One region of the Priestia sp. YIM B13489 genome, then DNA from elsewhere that is predicted to be linked to it. Evidence: riboswitches for the same ligand, from Rfam matches in the RefSeq annotation. Region 1 holds a riboswitch; each other region holds the start of a gene.

Region 1 (5,809 bases):
ACGGCATCTACTTTTTTACTAATCAGCGATGAATTTAACTCAAATCCTACGTCTACTAGTTTGACTTTATTCGGATCTCCTCCATCGCTTTTCACCATTTTCTTTAGAACAGATTCACTTAATGGTGTTCCGCTGTAGCCTACTACTTTTCCTTCTAAATCTTTAGGACGCTTAATACCGCTATCTTTCAGCGCCACAACTCGGTTCAACGGAGACCTTACGATTGCTCCTACCGACTTTACCGGCACATCTTCATTTGCTCGTGCCATTGCTACATCAGGCTGATAATAAAGGCCGAGCGTAACTTTCCCCGCAGCTGCTAAATTAAGCGAGTCTGTTGGATTAGCAGGAAACTGTACTTTTACATTCAGCCCTTCTTTTTTGAAATATCCTTTTTCTTGTGCAGCGTAAATGAAGCTGTGCACTGCATTTGGATACCAATCAAGCATAATTGTAACGTCTTTTAATTCTTTACTGTCACCAGCTTTATTTTCCTTGTTCTGACCACAAGCAGCGAGCATCAAAACAAGCATCAGGCTTAAGCCAATTACAAACCATTTTTTCATTCTGTTTTCCTCCACTTTAATGAACGTTTTTCAAAACCTACTACAATAATAAAGAATAAAATACCAAGCGCAGATAAAATTACAATTGGTGCAAATACACCAGCTGCATCAAACTGTGTCATCATACGACGACTGAAATATCCTAAGCCTGCTTGTGCACCTAACCATTCGCCAATGGCAGCACCTATTATACTAAAGGTAACCGCTACTTTGAGCCCTGAATAAAAATGAGGCAGTGCAGAAGGAATGTTCAACTTAAAGAAAATATCTTTTTTTGTTGCTCCCATCGTTAACATGAGTTCTTTTAACTCTTTGTTTGTGGAACGAAGCCCGTCAAACGTGCTAACGGTAATGGGAAAAAACGTAATTAATACGGTCACAATCACTTTGCTCCAAATAGAGTAGCCAAACCAGAGAACAAATACAGGAGCAATGGCAATGGTCGGAATCATTTGTGACGCAATAATAAGCGGATAGAAAGCACGCTCAATAAGCGAGCTCCAATTCATCCACACGGCCAGCAGAACCCCTAGCACAACGGATATAACCAGCCCAATTATGACAATAGATAACGTAGCTGGTAAATGCTTAAACAATAAATCCATTCGCAAATCCCAAAGCTTCGTTAAAATACCGGTGGGCGTTGGTAAAATAAACGGATAGTTTACAATGCGTGCTCCAATTTCCCAAGCAGCCAGTAAAATGACTACTAATATCACTGAAGCTCCGTACTTTTTCATGTGTTCACCTTCGATCTAAGCTGTTCAATTAAATAATCTTTTACGTCAAGCACACGCTGTTGATTCAAATCTTTTTGCGTTCGAGGTCTGCTAAGCGGCACTTGAATCTCTTCAAGATGACTTACCGGCTTGTCTGAAAAGATAAAAATACGATCTGATAAAAAAAGCGCTTCGTTTACGTCATGAGTGATAAATAAGATGGTGTGCTTACGCTTTTGCCATTGTTCAAGCAGCCATTCTTGCATCGACAAACGCGTAATGGCATCAAGCGCACTGAAAGGCTCATCTAAAAGCAGTACGTTAGAACCGCTTAATACCGTTCGCAGAAAAGAAACACGCTGCTTCATTCCTCCAGATAAATCACTTGGAAAACGATTTTCATACCCTTTTAAACCAAACTCTTCGAGCAGCTGAGATACTTGCCTATGAGCACTTGCTTTTGACACATTGTGAAGCTCAAGCGGCAGCGCTGCATTGTCTAAAATCGTACGCCACGGAAGAAGCAAATCTTGCTGCGGCATGTAGCCTACTTTTCCAAGCCGCTTTTCATAAGACTGTTCGTTAATCACGATATCGCCTTCACTCTGCTGTTCAAGACCTGTAATGAGACGAAACAACGTACTTTTCCCAGAACCGCTCGCTCCAACGATACTGACAAACTCGCCTTCTTTCACGTCTAAGTTTAATGATGTTAAAATCGGTTGATCACCGTTTTTGTACGTAAAACTGACGTTTTGAAAAGATAACACAGACTTATTCATGAATTGGCCACATCGCTTCGTTATAAGCCATATCCCAGAACATATACTCAAAACGCGTTGTATTTAAGAAAATTTCTTCGAGCTTTTCTAACTCCGCTTCTGATTTGTCTGCAGTAAGTGAGTCGAATAAATTAATACACCATGTCGCTAGTTCTCCAAATTCTTCTGAGCTGTACATTTCAATCCACTCACGATAAAACTCATTGTTAGCTCCAGGCTTTTCACTGAGTTCTTTTCCTATTTCCCAATAGCTCCACATACAAGGCAAAAGAGCCGCCACTAATTCAGCTAATGTTCCGCTTTGACCAACGTGCAGCATATAGTGTGTGTATGCAAGCGTTGTAGGAGATGGCTGCGCTTTTTCTAATTCTTTTTCGCTGATTTCAAATTTCTTGGCATACTCACGGTGCAGGCTCATTTCTTCGTTTAATGTAGAATCCAAAAGTGCAGCAAATTTCCCCATCGTTTGAACATCAGTAGCTTTCATGGCTCCAATCGCAAATAATTTGGCATAATCAATTAGGTAAAGGTAATCTTGAATCATGTAAAAGCGAAACTTCTCCTTTTCAAGCGTTCCGTCTCCCATTCCCTGTACAAAGGGATGATTATGATTTTGACGCCAAATAGGCTGCAGCTTTTCGTATAATCGTTCACTAAATTTCATGATGATCACTCCTTATGCGTATGCAGCCACGTATAAATGAACTGCACCATCACTTTTGTATATTGAATAAGCTGATTCATATCTAATTGTTCATTCACAGCATGTGCATTTGCTAAATTTCCCGGACCGTAAATAGCTGCCGGAATTCCCGCATCAGCTAGCCAACCGCCATCTGTTACGCTAGTTGACACATCGATTGGGGGCTTTTTCCCTTCAATTTGTTCATGAGTATTTGCAAGCAGCTGTACTCCAGCATGATTTTCATCAATTTCTAATGACGGGAAGATTTCTCCTCTGTCTTCAATCATTGATGTGCCTCCCCATTCAAAGGTTGGCAGGTTATCTTTTAACCATGGATCTGCTTTTGCAATAGCTAAAATGTATTCTTCCACTTCTTTTGATACTTGGTCGTATGATTCATTGGGATAATAGTGAACGGTGATCCACAGCCTGCATTCATCTGCAATAAACGCAGCATGCCTTCCCCCTTCGATTACTGCTGGATTAATCGTATTTGTTCCCGGCAAAAATCCTGGATAGCTTTTTGTAACAGCCCAGTGGCGCTCCAATTCTTGCAGCCCTCCGATCACTTTTGCCATCTTCTCAATAGCACTCGCAGCTAACAGACCTCCTCCAGCATGAATCATACTTCGGCGTGTACCGTCATGATAGGTTTTACTGCTTTTTATCGTAATCCATCCCGTGATCACTCCGCCTTGACCTTGAATATGTAAATCACTCGTATCAGCAACAAGCGCAAAGTCAGCTGTATATCCTTTCTGACAGCATTGCAGCGTACCTGCCTCTCCCACTTCTTCTCCTACAACGGATTCAAAAATCAAGTCTCCCGGCAGTTCGATTCCTGCTTCTGTTAAAAGCTGGACTGCAAATAATGCTCCTGCCAAGCCGCCTTTCATATCAGCAACTCCGCGTCCGATTATCATGTTGTCTTTTACCACAGCTTCAAACGGATTTGTCTCCCACTTTTCATTTTCTTGTACCTCAGCTACATCCATATGCCCGTTAATAATTAAGCTTTGATAGTCAGCTGATTTTTTCCCTTTTAGCGTGCCCACTACAATAGGATCGTTGCAATATAAATCCCACATATCGATGGAAAAACCGCAGCTTTTAAGGAAATCTGCTACGTAACGCTGCGCTTCATGAGAATTTCGTGCAGGAGGCGCCGGCGTTTTATATGAAACAAGCGTTTTTACTAACTGGATTAGCTCCCCTTTGCGCTCCTCTACCTGTTTGACAATCAAATCAATTGTTTCTTCCATGTATGACACCTTCCTTTACGCATAAAAAAACACTTCTTTCGCAGGAAAGAAGTGTTTTTGTTTATATACAAAAAATTATTATAACGAGTTCGTAAGGAAATACCATACAAAACATCCATTACAATACCTCTTTCCTACGCTAGTATTACCTAGTTCAGGTTATAAGGGTTAAGACTTCTCGTCTCTCTCAGCTTAGAAAGCACCCCTAGTGGCGTTGTATCTCTATAAAATTAAACGATTATCATATGTTTACCTGTAATAGTTTTATCATAGTAAAGCGTTTTATTCAATAGAAAGGTTCATGATTCAGCAATGAAAATAGTTTCCTTTTTAGTAAAATAAAAAGCACACACCTTTTTTAAGCAGTGTGTGCTCTTTACTTTTATAAGCTTACTAGTTAGCGGCTTTTTTAAAAATACGCGGTTTTTCCATTTAGACAGTGACAAGCTCAAGTTTTTGCCCCGGTCTCACTAACGAAAGCAGCTCATGATCTTCTTCTATTACATACCCAATCACATTCACATTAGCATTTGCAGGCAAATTCGTTTTAGCTATTTGAACCTCTCCTCTGTAACGTCCGTAGCCATCATTGTCCATTGTAATTGCTCCCATTCTGCGCTCTACTGTATGAAATGGCGGCACTGGTTTTACAGATCGAGTATCAACTAAACGCAGAACGTCTTTTGATACATCCGGACGCACGCTGTACGTTCCCTCTATATGAGGTGAACGAATGCGCAGCGGAATAATACGGCTTTCTTGATATTGAACCAAACGCTTTAATAAACTTGAACCGGCGCATGGATCTCCAATATAAACCTCTGCTACTCCGCATCCGTATAAATCTACTGCAGAGGTAAAAGGACATCTATTACGGTCTGTTTCTCTAGTAGGAAGACCTTGATAAATAGGGCCTCTTTTTTCGTCTTCTCCAGGAATATAAGCGCAGACTGGAATCCGAAGTTCATTAAATAAATCTGTCTGCTGTTGAAAAAACGTTTCTTCAAGCCCTGTTTCAGGCCGCGGATAAAAATTATGCCATGCAAGCAGCTGATGATGATGAAGACCTGCAGATAAGAGTGCTTCAATTTCTTGTTTGGATAACGTACTTGCATTAACAGCAATATAAAATTCATTCGCAAGCGAAAGAGTTTCTTCTGCGCTAAAGCCATCGTCTAGTCTAATACCAGATACGCCAAGTGAAGATAGCGACATAAGGCTTTCAATACCTAAATGAACTGGCGTATGCTTAGATACGTCTGCATACACGCTTATTCCACAATCTCTAGCCACATGAAGCAAGTCTTTTGCCCGTTCAGCCAAATCTCCTTTTTCTTCTGGAATGTGAAGCGAAGTGAATGCACGTGTGACGCCGCACTCACTCGCTTCTATTAATTTTTCGGGGGCATCACTATCATTTAAATAAAACGAAATACCGATCATTCAAACTCCCTCGCCATTTCATCGTTAAATCCAAAGAAATAGGTACAAACAAAGCCTGCTGCATAAGCAACAACTAATCCAAGTAAATAAAGAAGAATTTGATGCGCATGAACTAAAAACGTAAGCGGTAAACCTGATACCCCCACCGCTACAGTTGCAATATGAAAGTGCGCCTGAAATGCTCCGCCGATTCCAGCTCCGAGACAAGCGGTTAAGAATGGACGCCCTAAAGGAAGTGTGACTCCAAAAATAAGCGGCTCTCCGATTCCAAGCAGCCCTGAAGGAAGAGCGCCTCCAATTGCTCGCTTTAAACGTTTTTTCTTCGTTTTGATATAAATAGCAAAAGCGGCAC
Region 2 (5,809 bases), 1.8 Mb from region 1:
TAGACAATCAGCTGGGCTACTCGCTCCAGATATGACTAGATCATAACCATGCTTACGGATTACATATTCAATTCCACTAATCATTTCACTGTAATAATGGTTATCTTTAAATATAGTAGAAAGTGAATCATCTGTAAGCGGGAACATAACGCCAATCATATTTGATTTTTGTTTCGAAAGACTAACGGCGGTTAAATTTGGTTCGTAGTTTAATTCTTTTACCGCTGTTAAAATTCGCTCTTTTGTTTCATCGGATACTTTGTTAATTCCGTTTAAGACGTAAGATACTGAAGCTGCAGATACCCCTGCATGCTTCGCTACATCACGAATCGTTATCTTTTCTCCCATAAAATCTCTCCAGTTAAACGGTTAACTATTTACTCGTTCATTATAATTCACTCCTTTATTATCAGTCAACGTATTTTTCAAATTATCTGTTAACTATTATAATATCTTCCTAGATTGGTATGTTTTAAGCAGTGACAAGATGTATTGACACCTGTTAATCTTTGAAACGTACATATAAAGTTCGGTGCACAGCACGCACCGATCCGTGATAAAAGGGGCGTTCAAAAGGATTTCAGGAGGTACTTACTTTATGTTTAAGAAACTAGCAATTATTGGAGCACTGGCAGTTCCTATGTTCGGCATGAGTCACGGGGCAAATGCCGCTGAAACAACTCATCGCGTAAAAGCCGGAGAGACTCTTTACAAGATTGGCACTGAATACGGCGTTACGGTTAAACAGTTAAAAGAAGCGAATCACAAATCTACGGACTCTATTAATGCAAATGAAACACTAACAATCCCTAACTCTATTAGCGAAAGTGATAAAGAATTGTTAGCTCGCCTTGTACAAGCTGAAGCAAAAGGCGAACCTTACGCTGGCAAAGTGGCTGTAGCAACAGTCGTCTTAAATCGCGTGGATAGCGATTCTTTCCCAAACTCTATTCATGATGTCATTTATCAAGGTACACAGTTTACACCTGTACAAAACGGTGAAATTAATAAAGCAGCTGATGCTGAAGCAAAAAAAGCTGTAAATGAAGCACTAGCTTTTAGAGGTCAAGGAAAAGGTTCATTATTCTTCTTTAATCCAGATAAAACAAGCGACCAATGGCTTCGTCAAAAACAGGTTACGATCACAATCGGAAATCACGTGTTTGCAAAATAAACAAAAAAAGCACTCAGATGAGTGCTTTTTTTAATATGCAACAAGTAAGCTTAATAAAACAGCTATAATAATAATAGGCAATACGTATTTAACTAGAAAGAACCATGCGTTGAATAATTTAGCGCCTTTTGTACTTCCTGAAATAAACTCTTCGTACACGGCTTCTTTTTTCATTTTAAATGCCACAAAAATCGCAATGGCTAAACTTCCCAGAGGCAGCATTAAGTTGCTCACAAAAAAGTCAGCTACATCAAATATACTTCTGCCAAAAAGTGAGACATGTTTTAGTACACCAAACGAAAGCGCTGATGGGATACCTACCACAAACACAAGAATCCCTGATAAAGAAGCGTAGCGAGTTCGTTTTGTCTGATCGTCTTTGGTTAAAGCAGCTACGATAATTTCCAGCAGTGAGAAAGCAGACGTAAGCGTAGCAAATAGAAATAAAATTAAAAACAGTGCTAAAAAGACGGTACCAAACGGCATTTTCTCAAATACTGTTGGCAAGACCACAAACAAAAGTCCAGGTCCTTCAGTTGGCTTTAATCCAAATGAAAAAACGGCTGGGAAAATAGCCAAACCCGCCAGCAGCGAAACAAACAAGTTCAAAATAGCAATAGTCCCAGCTGAACGCGTCAAGCTTACTTTTTTCCCTAAATAAGAGCTATATGTCACCATGCAAGATAATCCCACGCAAAGCGAGAAAAACGACTGACCGAGCGCATAGAGAACAGATGACCCTGTAATGGCTGAAAAATCCGGTTTCAAAAAGAACTTTACTCCGTCCATTGCTCCGTCTAATGTTAAAGAACGCACCACGATAATGATAAAACAAATAAATAACAGCGGCATCATGTATTTATTAGCACGCTCTATTCCTTTTTGTACGCCTTTTGAAATAACAAACACTGTAATTAATAAAAACAGCGCCTGTGCACCTAATACTACATAAGGTTGGCTAATGACGGCATTGAACAACGGACCGTACTCTTTTCCGCTTAGCATACCGGTTACGCTCATAATCGTATATAAAATCACCCAGCCGCCAACGACGCTGTAAAAGGAAAGCAAAACGACACAGCTTAGTACTCCCAGCCTGCCAATCCATACCCAAGCGGATTTTGGAGCAATTGCCTTATAAGCACTAATCGCTTCTTTCCCCGTATGTCTTCCAATGATAAATTCTGCCAACAGAAGCGGCAATCCAATAAAAATCGTAAATAAAATAAACAACGCAAAAAACGCTCCACCGCCACTGGTTCCCGTTACGTATGGAAACTTCCATATCGCTCCTAGACCAATTGCTGCCCCAGCAGATGCTAAAATAAAACCGAGGCGTGAAGACCACTGATTTCCTTTACTCATATAATGTTACTCTCTCCTCTTCTAAACTCAAAACTCACCTGATTAGTACTGTACCATAAATGCAGAAGAAAATCATTCCCGTTTTACTTTTTTCTATAAAACGATATCTATATAGAATAGAAAAAATGAAGAAGCAGCTGCTTCTTCATTTTAAGGTTGGTGTTTCTATTCAAAATTTATTCTCTGTACGAGGATTCATCTCCACGGTAGGCTTCTTGATTTGAAATTTCTTCAATATGCATATGCCCTTCTCTCTCTAAACGAAGGACCGTACGCTCTGCATCTTCATAACTCTCGCACGTCACTTGTTTATATTCCATATCATCTTTATCCGTGTAAGCGACTAAATATGTTTCCATTTTAACTCCTCCTAATATAACCTGTATGTAACGTATGTTGCCTTTTTCGTTTATTTCTAAACATATAGGCTCCAAACATAAAGCCTAGCATACTATAATAGCGGAACTTCAATTTAAAAAAGTTGAATTTTTCATTATGCACCGATGCAACATGGAGGTTACACTTATGACATTTATTTTATCATTCGTACCAATTGTTGTTCCTTTTGGTATTTTAATTAGCTTAATTGCTTTTACAGCTGCTTTTTTACAATCAAAAGAGCATCATAAAAAGCTCTAGCTTACAAAAGCTAGAGCTTCTTTTTAAAAACGTCTATAGCGTTTAATCAATCCCACAATAATGGCAATTGCTAATAAAACAACTGAAATGATGACAGTAATGACAATTGGCTGATTTCCACTTTGCTTCACTGCAATGGCAATATAAGCCCAAATAAAAACAAGCGGATAAACAGCGTCTCGGTTTTTTAATGTAAACATGATGCCCAGCACAGCTCCTACCAGCAGCATAATAATCGTCCATGCTAACTCGTTTAAGCCAAGCAAGTGCTGTATTCCATTTGCTTGAAATACGACAAACACATTGACAATAGTCGCAACAGAAATCCATCCAAGATAAAGCGAAATCGGCAGACGCATAAACCATGTCGTCATTCGAGAATGCTGAATAATGGAATACACAATCATTAATGTGCCTAGAATAAAGAGCATAACTAAAAGAGATAACTTATAGTAATCGTTTTGGAAAATAAAGATCCACGCACTATTTAACAAACAGTTTAGAAAAAACCAAATGCCGATACGTGCATATATTTCCTTTTGATCTTCTCTTGCAAAAAATTGGCGTATAACCCAAATGGTTAATAATAAATAAATAACGCCCCAGATAGCAAAAGCATAACCCGCTGGTGTAAACAACGTAGGAACTTGCGCAGAAGCTTCTCCCGTTGTTTTGCCTCCTATTGGAATGGCATTTGCTAAATAATTCACAAGCAGTGTAATAGCCAAGCCTACTGTATTTAATACAGCATACAAACGAAATTTCGCCATTTTGTTCTCTCCTTTCTTCTATTTATATGGGAGTGTTTCGGAGACGAAAACGGCTCTTCCCTTCATTAATACCTCTTCTTCCCTAAAAATATGCATTTTTAAACAAAAATGATTAAAAATAGCTTTAAGAAATTTCCTCTTTAAGAAAGAAAAGCGGTTAGCACACAATTTCCCATAACGCTTTCTATTTTTCAGAATATATGGTAAGTTAAACTTAGATTAATAGGAAGTCCACTAGGGGTGCCACCGGCTGAGACAAGTTTTCTTGATCCCTTTGAACCTGATCTGGCTCATACCAGCGTAGGAAAGTGGCAATGTTCAGTTTTTTACTGTCCTTTGCCACTCCGTTTATAAACGGAGTGTTTTTTATTTCCTTTATGTGCTTGTTTGTGACTTCCTCATATTAAAGGAGGATTTTGATGTCATTTTCATCTCAATTAAGACAAGAAGCAAACTATATTTACGAAGCCATTTTTAACCATCCTTTTATTAAAGGAATTGCTGAAGGAAACGTGCCAAAAGAAGCGCTTATTCACTACGTTTCTCAAGATTACGAATACTTAACAGCATTTGTTCGCATTTACGGCGCTGCTTTAACAAAATGCCGCACGCGTACCGAAATGGAAGCCTTTAATGCCGGCATTTCTACGGTATTACATAGTGAAGTACACCCTCACAATAATTTTTGTGAAGTAGCAGGCGTACGTTATGAAGACCTTCACACTGAGACGCTTTCACCGACGGCCAGCCACTACATTAACCATATGACAAGTGTTGCGCATACAGGCAGCTTAGCAGAAATCATTGCAGTGCTTCTTCCATGTCCATGGACGTACGTTGAAATTGGCCAGCGCATTACAGAACAAGTAAATCCATCTCCTTCTCATCCTTTTTATGAATGGATTCAGTTTTATAATAATGAAGAAATGAATGGCACAACACAATGGTTTTGTAACAAGCTTGATGAACTCGCCGAACAAGCTACTGAAGAAGAACGTAACCGTATGAAAGATCACTTCATCAAAAGCTGTGAACTGGAGTATTTATTTTGGGAAATGGCATATACCCAAGAAAAATGGCCGCTTTCTCAGCTTTCACTTTCAAAATAACGAAAAAGCCTCCTATCAGGAGGCTCTTTTATTTCAATAGTTTTTTGATCATTTTCAAGCTTTGTTTTTCCGAAGGATAGCGGAATGACAAATCAAACTTGGTTGTTTGAGACAGCATGCTTTTAAAATGAGTGAATGTCTGAAAGCTGTCTTTTCCATGATATTGACCCGTGCCGCTTTCTCCCACTCCGCCAAACGGCAAATATGGCGTAGCGATATGCATAAGCGTATCGTTTATACAGCCTCCTCCAAATGAAAGGCGCTCCGTTATCACGTTTTGCACATCTTCACTTTCTGTAAATAAGTAAAGAGCTAACGGCTTAGCTTTTTCTTGAACTTTATGAATGACTTCGTCTAGTGTTTCATATTCAAGCATAGGAAGAATAGGCCCAAAGATTTCTTCTTGCATAACATCTGATGTCCAGCTTACTTCACTTAACACCGTAGGTTCTATTGTTAGCGTGTTTTTATTGTACCCGCCTCCAACTATAGCATTTCCGTCTTTTAAAAACTCAACTAGCCGAGTAAAATGACGCTCACTGACAATACGGCCGTAGCGGTCGCTTTCAAGTGGATTACTACCGTAAAATTGAGAAATTGCTTCGCGAAGTTTCTCTACAAGCTGCGCTTTCACTTTTTGATGCACGAGCAAATAATCAGGAGCAACGCACGTTTGGCCTGCATTCATCCCTTTACCAAACATAATTCGCTTCGCTGCAAGATCTAGGTTTGCGTCTTCATGTACAATGCAC
Region 3 (5,809 bases), 2.8 Mb from region 1:
ATTACATTATTCCACTGGGGATTAACGCATCGTTTGCCAGGTCTAACTTTATATCAGATGACTAGCAAGCTGCTTGGCAAGTGGGTAGGTAATTTTTTAAATATAGGATATGTATTTTATTACATCATTGTTTCAAGTGTTATTACTGTTTTGTATGTAAACGTGTTAAAGCGCTGGCTGTACCACTTAACGCCAGCGTATGTTTTGGTCCTTTTATTAGTTGTGATTGCGCTGTATTTTGCAAAAGAGAATGTCCGCAATATAGGGCGTTTCTTTACAATTGTATCCGTATTTTTAATTATTTTAGTGCTGTTGATATCGAATGCTTATAAAGAGGCTGATGTCCGGTACCTGTTTCCGATTGGGCACAGCGGTATTCAAAATATCTTGCTGGCGTCAAAAGAGGGAAGTATTTCAATGCTAGGTTTTGAAGCGATTTTGATTTTAGCTCCATTTGTAAAGGCAAAATCTACTATGACATTAAAGATGGTCATGCTTAGTAATTGTATCGTTACCGTTTTATATGTATATATCATCATTGCTTGTTATTTGTTTTTTAGTCCGGATGAAATCTTAATCGTACCAGAACCGGTTTTGTACATTTTGAAGGCGACGCAAAACTCAGTTATTGAACGAATAGACTTGGTTTTTATTACCTTTTGGATTATTTCTGTTATTACGTCCCTTATTATGTACGTGTATATTTCAAGTGTAGGCATGCAGGAAATATTCAAAAAAAAAACTCACCGTCCGTTTGTTCCAATTGTATTGATATTCGTAACAGGTCTTTCCATTTATTTTTCAAAAACGGATAATCTTGTGACAGCTTTATCACAGGCAACTAACTATTTAATTTACGTATTCATTTTCTGTATTCCTATTTGTTTGTTAATTCTATCATGGATAAGAAAAGGAACAGTAAAAAATGAAGCATAAACTTATCAAGATCTTCAATGTATGTTTAGTTCTAAGTTTTTTAACAGGATGCTGGGATCAAAAAATGCTAAAAGATACGATGTTTTTGTCTACAGTGGCTTATGAAAAAAAGAAAGGAAATAAGGTGATTTCTACTATTGCGATCCGCTCGTACACTTCTAAAGAAGGGATTTTAGTGAATAAAACCTACCATGTGGCAGGAGAATCACCTCGGGATGATCGAACAAAAATTAACCAGCAGGTTTCTGGAATTGTAATGTCTGCTAAAAAGAGAATAATTTTATTTGAAGATCGATTAGCTAAAGAAGGTATACTAGAATTATCAGACGTTTTATATCGTACACCAGAAAGTCCTTTGACGGCTAAGTATGTCATTGTCGAAGGAAAGCCGAGTACTATCGTTGAATTACAGCAAGTAGGAGAAGAGCTAATTGGAGAATATTTAGACGGAGTTGTTCATACGGCTGAAGCGAATTCTTTAGTACCAATTGAAACTCTTCAGTCACTTTGTACCGTGTTGTTTGATGAAGGAAAAGGGCTAGCTCTTCCTTATATGAAATTAAATACTGAAAATAAGACCGTTGATGTAATCGGTACAGCTTTGTTTAATAAAGATAAATTTTCAGGCATTACATTAAATCCTGAGGAATCCAAGGTGCTTCTTTTATTAGGAAATCAAAAAGATAAATATATGATTATGAGTGACAAAATTACCATACATGACCAAAAGTATGTAGTATCGTATGATGTGTCAGACGCTAAAGCAAAGATGAACGTTAAGCCGGATGCGATTCACGGGGTAAAAGTGACCATACCACTACATGTAAAAGTAAGCATTAATGAATTCACTAAAAACGAAATGTCATCCCCTGCATTAATAAAAAATGTACAGGAAGAAATTGAAAAAGTTCTACAAAAGAAAGCAGAAAAAGTAGTTGTAAAGTTGCAAAAAGCTAACTGCGATTTTCTTGAAATAGGAAGAGAAGTAGCCGCTTATCATCCGAGTATATGGGAAAGGCTTAAATGGAGACAGGATTATAAAAACATCTCGATTAATCCGAAAGTACAAGTGGAAATTATCCATCGTGGAATTATTAATTAACAAAAGTCATGCGAAAAGCATGGCTTTTTTAAGTGAAAAAATTTTAGTTTACAAAATAATAAAAAGGGAATTGTATTTATTTATTGATGTGATAGGATAAAAAAGCATGTAAATGCATTCACTACGAATGAAAGAAGTGGACGGGTACATATAGATAATAATAAACGGTTTTGGGAGTCAAAGAAGGTGATGTTGAAGTGAATGTAAGCATCAGGTCAATCGTTAAAAAAGTCATGTTCATTCTATTTATTGCATATACAGCAGTGGTCATTTATGCTACTCTCATACGGGAAAACGAACATGTTTACGGAAAAGCAATGAACTTGGATTTATTTAGCACGATCCGTCTGATGTGGGACAGCGGGAATATAATGCTCACTCTGACAAATATACTGGGGAATATCGTGATGTTTGCGCCGCTTGGAATGTTTATTCCTTTGTTTATGAAGTGGTTTGACGGTTTTATTCAAGTGTTTACGACGGGTTTCTTAATCAGTTTTCTAATTGAAATTTTACAGTACAAGCTAACGGAACGAGTATTTGATATTGATGATATCTTTTTGAATACGCTAGGTACATTTATAGGCTGGGTTATTATTAAAATACTATATTGGGCCAAGAACGTGCTGAAAGCACGTTTCAAAAAAAGATAAAGAGATGGAGACATAACTGAATCAATAGCTAGAAAGCAGCTACAGATATGAAGTCTACGTTTACCATCACAATGAAAAGATCCGAACGATGAATCGTTCGGATCTTTCTTCAACTAAAATACTTTTGTCCTAGCCACTGCCTCTTGTTGATAGAAACACTTAATGCAGCGTCTTACGGAAGAATGTGAGGATTCAACGATAATGTGCTGACAATTTTGCTGAACAAATAATAACTTTCTTTCAAGCTGCTTAATTTGTTCTTTAAGCTGTTCTACTTCATTATTGATAGATATTTGAACCACTGTTAACAAACTCTTTAGCTTTTTCTTTCATTCCTTCTTTTCTTACTTCGTTTACATCTTTTTCATTTTCTTGAGCCATGTTACGAATATCTTGAGAAATACGCATCGAACAGAATTTAGGTCCACACATTGAACAGAAATGGGCTGTTTTAGCACCTTCAGCGGGAAGTGTTTCATCGTGATATTCTTTTGCGCGCTCTGGATCTAGTGACAGGTTAAATTGATCATTCCATCTAAATTCAAATCTTGCTTTAGACAGCGCGTTATCGCGTTTTTGTGCTCCTGGATGGCCTTTTGCTAGGTCAGCGGCATGCGCAGCAATTTTATAGGTGATAACGCCTTCTCGAACGTCTTCTTTATTTGGCAGACCTAAATGTTCTTTTGGGGTTACGTAGCAAAGCATAGCTGTCCCAAACCAGCCAATCATTGCAGCCCCGATACCTGATGTAATATGGTCATAGCCTGGAGCGATGTCGGTTGTAAGCGGTCCAAGAGTATAGAAGGGAGCTTCTTGGCATATTTCCATTTGTTTATCTACGTTTTCTTTGATGAGGTGCATAGGGACATGTCCAGGGCCTTCAATCATAACTTGAACATCGTGTTTCCAAGCAATTTTAGTTAATTCACCAAGCGTTTCTAATTCACCGAACTGTGCCTCATCATTAGCATCTGCAATGGAACCAGGACGCAGCCCATCGCCAAGCGAAATAGAAATATCGTATGCTTTACAGATTTCACAGATTTCTTCAAAGCGAGTATATAAAAAGTTCTCTTCATGATGAGCTAAACACCACTGCGCCAAGATGGATCCTCCGCGTGAAACAATACCTGTCGTACGTTTCGCTGTCAGAGGAATATAGCGTAAAAGAACACCTGCGTGAATAGTAAAGTAATCAACACCTTGCTCCGCTTGTTCAATTAATGTATCGCGATATGCTTCCCACGTTAGATCTTCTGCAACACCTTTTACTTTTTCAAGCGCTTGGTAAATAGGAACAGTCCCTACAGGAACAGGCGAGTTGCGGATAATCCATTCGCGCGTTGTGTGGATATCCTTTCCTGTTGATAAATCCATAATTGTATCGGCTCCCCAACGCGTTGCCCATGTCATTTTTTCTACTTCATCTTCAATAGCTGAACGAATAGCTGAATTTCCGATATTAGCATTGATTTTTACGTGGAATTTGCGGCCGATAATCATCGGTTCGCTCTCAGGGTGATTGATATTATTAGGGATAATGGCACGTCCTCTTGCTACTTCTTCACGCACGACTTCAGGATCCATCTGTTCACGAATAGCGATAAATTCCATTTCGGGCGTGATGATTCCTTTTTTCGCATAGTGCATTTGCGTTACATTTTGATTTTTTTTCGCGCGCAAAGGTAAACGATTAGTGATAAAGCGCTCGTACTGATCTCTTGGATCACCATCATAATAACCGTTATCCTGTGGCTGAACCGTACGGCCTTGATATGTTTCTACATCGTTTCGTTCTGCAATCCACTTTTCGCGCAGAGCCGGTAATCCTTTTTGTAAATTAATTTCATAACAGGGATCTGTATAAACACCACTCGTGTCGTATACACGTACGGGATTATTTTCTTCTTCCCCAAAAGATCCTGTAGTAGGAGACTGATGGATTTCACGCATAGGCACTTTAAGATCTTCTCTGGATCCTTGGACATATACTTTGTGACTGTTTGGAAAAGGCTTTTTCATAGAAACTGATACATTTTGTTTTGACATTACATATTCCTCCGGTTTCGCATAAAGTGTAGCTATACCGAACCATAAAAAAATCGGGTTCTGTGATAGACAGAACCCGATGGAATAGGCGAAAAAAGAATAAACATATACTATTCTTTTCAAGACTACTTCCCTCCGCTGGTATAACCCAAATCAGGTTCAAAGGGTTAAAGAGTTTTATAGCACTCTTCTCTCAGTCTGAGCTATCAGACACCCCTAGTAGAAATAACATTTAAATTATTCAATTTACGGCTTAAGTTTACCATCATTCGGTAAAAAATCAACCCTTAAATAAAAAAAGCTAGACAATCAACGTTGTCTAGCAGCATCGATTGCAATCACAATAGCTGTAATAATGTGCATAACAAACCCTAAAAATGGAATCCAAGCAACCAGTGAAGTAACAATCCCTAGTATGTTTCCATACGCAGATAACCCTCGTCTATTAGCTAAAATGAGTGTGATAGCATGAAGAATAAATCCAATAAAAAGAGGAGTATAACTAAAGCCCATAACAATCCCCGCGCCAATTAAAGGAATTCCCAGTAAGGCTTCATACCCAGCAGTGACCCATTTCATTGTACGTACATTTCCATTCATAGTAAAAAGCCTCCTAAAAAAGATACTACTATATACGAGAAAAGAGAGAAAAAAGTTTCAAATTACTTAGGGGATATGTCGTATAAGCAAGCACTAGTTGATTAAAATGATAGATGACAGTAAAGGGGATGGAAAAAACATAATGATTTAGTCATTTTTTCACACTAAAGAAAAATAGTCTAGATGATTCATTTTTAGCTAAGGACCCGGAATTTATACCGAACATAGCGACTGCTTTTTAAAACAAATAAAAGCTGATATCTTGTTTTTTGGTTATAGCATGTAAGGTTTTTATTACAAATTATTAAAGATTCTTATCTTTTTGCAAATACACATTGTATTTCATAGTTTTAACAATTATGATAAAAAAGCAAGTGTCAAAATAGGAAAATAGTTGAGCATGGAAAACGAAGCGATAAGCTTATTAATTTGAAAGAAAGGCAAGGTATATAGCTTTATGTGGGAAATT

The links. Region 1 has a riboswitch for thiamine pyrophosphate ahead of ACFX4W_RS28740 (acetylornithine deacetylase). Riboswitches for the same ligand answer to the same signal wherever they lie in the genome.
Region 2: another riboswitch for thiamine pyrophosphate. It lies ahead of tenA (thiaminase II); the one in region 1 lies ahead of ACFX4W_RS28740 (acetylornithine deacetylase).
Region 3: another riboswitch for thiamine pyrophosphate. It lies ahead of thiC (phosphomethylpyrimidine synthase ThiC); the one in region 1 lies ahead of ACFX4W_RS28740 (acetylornithine deacetylase).

What each region holds. Positions count from the first base shown of each region.
Region 1 is NZ_JBHZOQ010000053.1:4,442,165-4,447,973, forward strand. Features, by position in the region: gene ACFX4W_RS28720 (ABC transporter substrate-binding protein) at 1-566, opposite strand, end outside; gene ACFX4W_RS28725 (ABC transporter permease) at 563-1,306, opposite strand; gene ACFX4W_RS28730 (ABC transporter ATP-binding protein) at 1,303-2,067, opposite strand; gene tenA (thiaminase II) at 2,060-2,731, opposite strand; gene ACFX4W_RS28740 (acetylornithine deacetylase) at 2,737-4,014, opposite strand; TPP riboswitch at 4,129-4,231, opposite strand; gene ACFX4W_RS28745 (MupG family TIM beta-alpha barrel fold protein) at 4,447-5,457, opposite strand; gene ACFX4W_RS28750 (PTS transporter subunit EIIC) at 5,454-5,809, opposite strand, start outside.
Region 2 is NZ_JBHZOQ010000053.1:2,641,657-2,647,465, reverse strand. Features, by position in the region: gene ACFX4W_RS19285 (LacI family DNA-binding transcriptional regulator) at 1-348, opposite strand, end outside; gene ACFX4W_RS19280 (cell wall hydrolase) at 599-1,174, shown strand; gene ACFX4W_RS19275 (sodium-dependent transporter) at 1,205-2,539, opposite strand; gene ACFX4W_RS19270 (hypothetical protein) at 2,716-2,898, opposite strand; gene ACFX4W_RS19265 (TspO/MBR family protein) at 3,202-3,948, opposite strand; TPP riboswitch at 4,175-4,272, shown strand; gene tenA (thiaminase II) at 4,368-5,057, shown strand; gene ACFX4W_RS19255 (aldehyde dehydrogenase) at 5,086-5,809, opposite strand, start outside.
Region 3 is NZ_JBHZOQ010000053.1:1,665,555-1,671,363, reverse strand. Features, by position in the region: gene ACFX4W_RS14410 (GerAB/ArcD/ProY family transporter) at 1-936, shown strand, start outside; gene ACFX4W_RS14405 (Ger(x)C family spore germination protein) at 926-2,038, shown strand; gene ACFX4W_RS14400 (VanZ family protein) at 2,236-2,691, shown strand; gene thiC (phosphomethylpyrimidine synthase ThiC) at 2,971-4,740, opposite strand; TPP riboswitch at 4,854-4,968, opposite strand; gene ACFX4W_RS14390 (hypothetical protein) at 5,050-5,340, opposite strand; gene ACFX4W_RS14385 (undecaprenyl-diphosphate phosphatase) at 5,798-5,809, shown strand, end outside.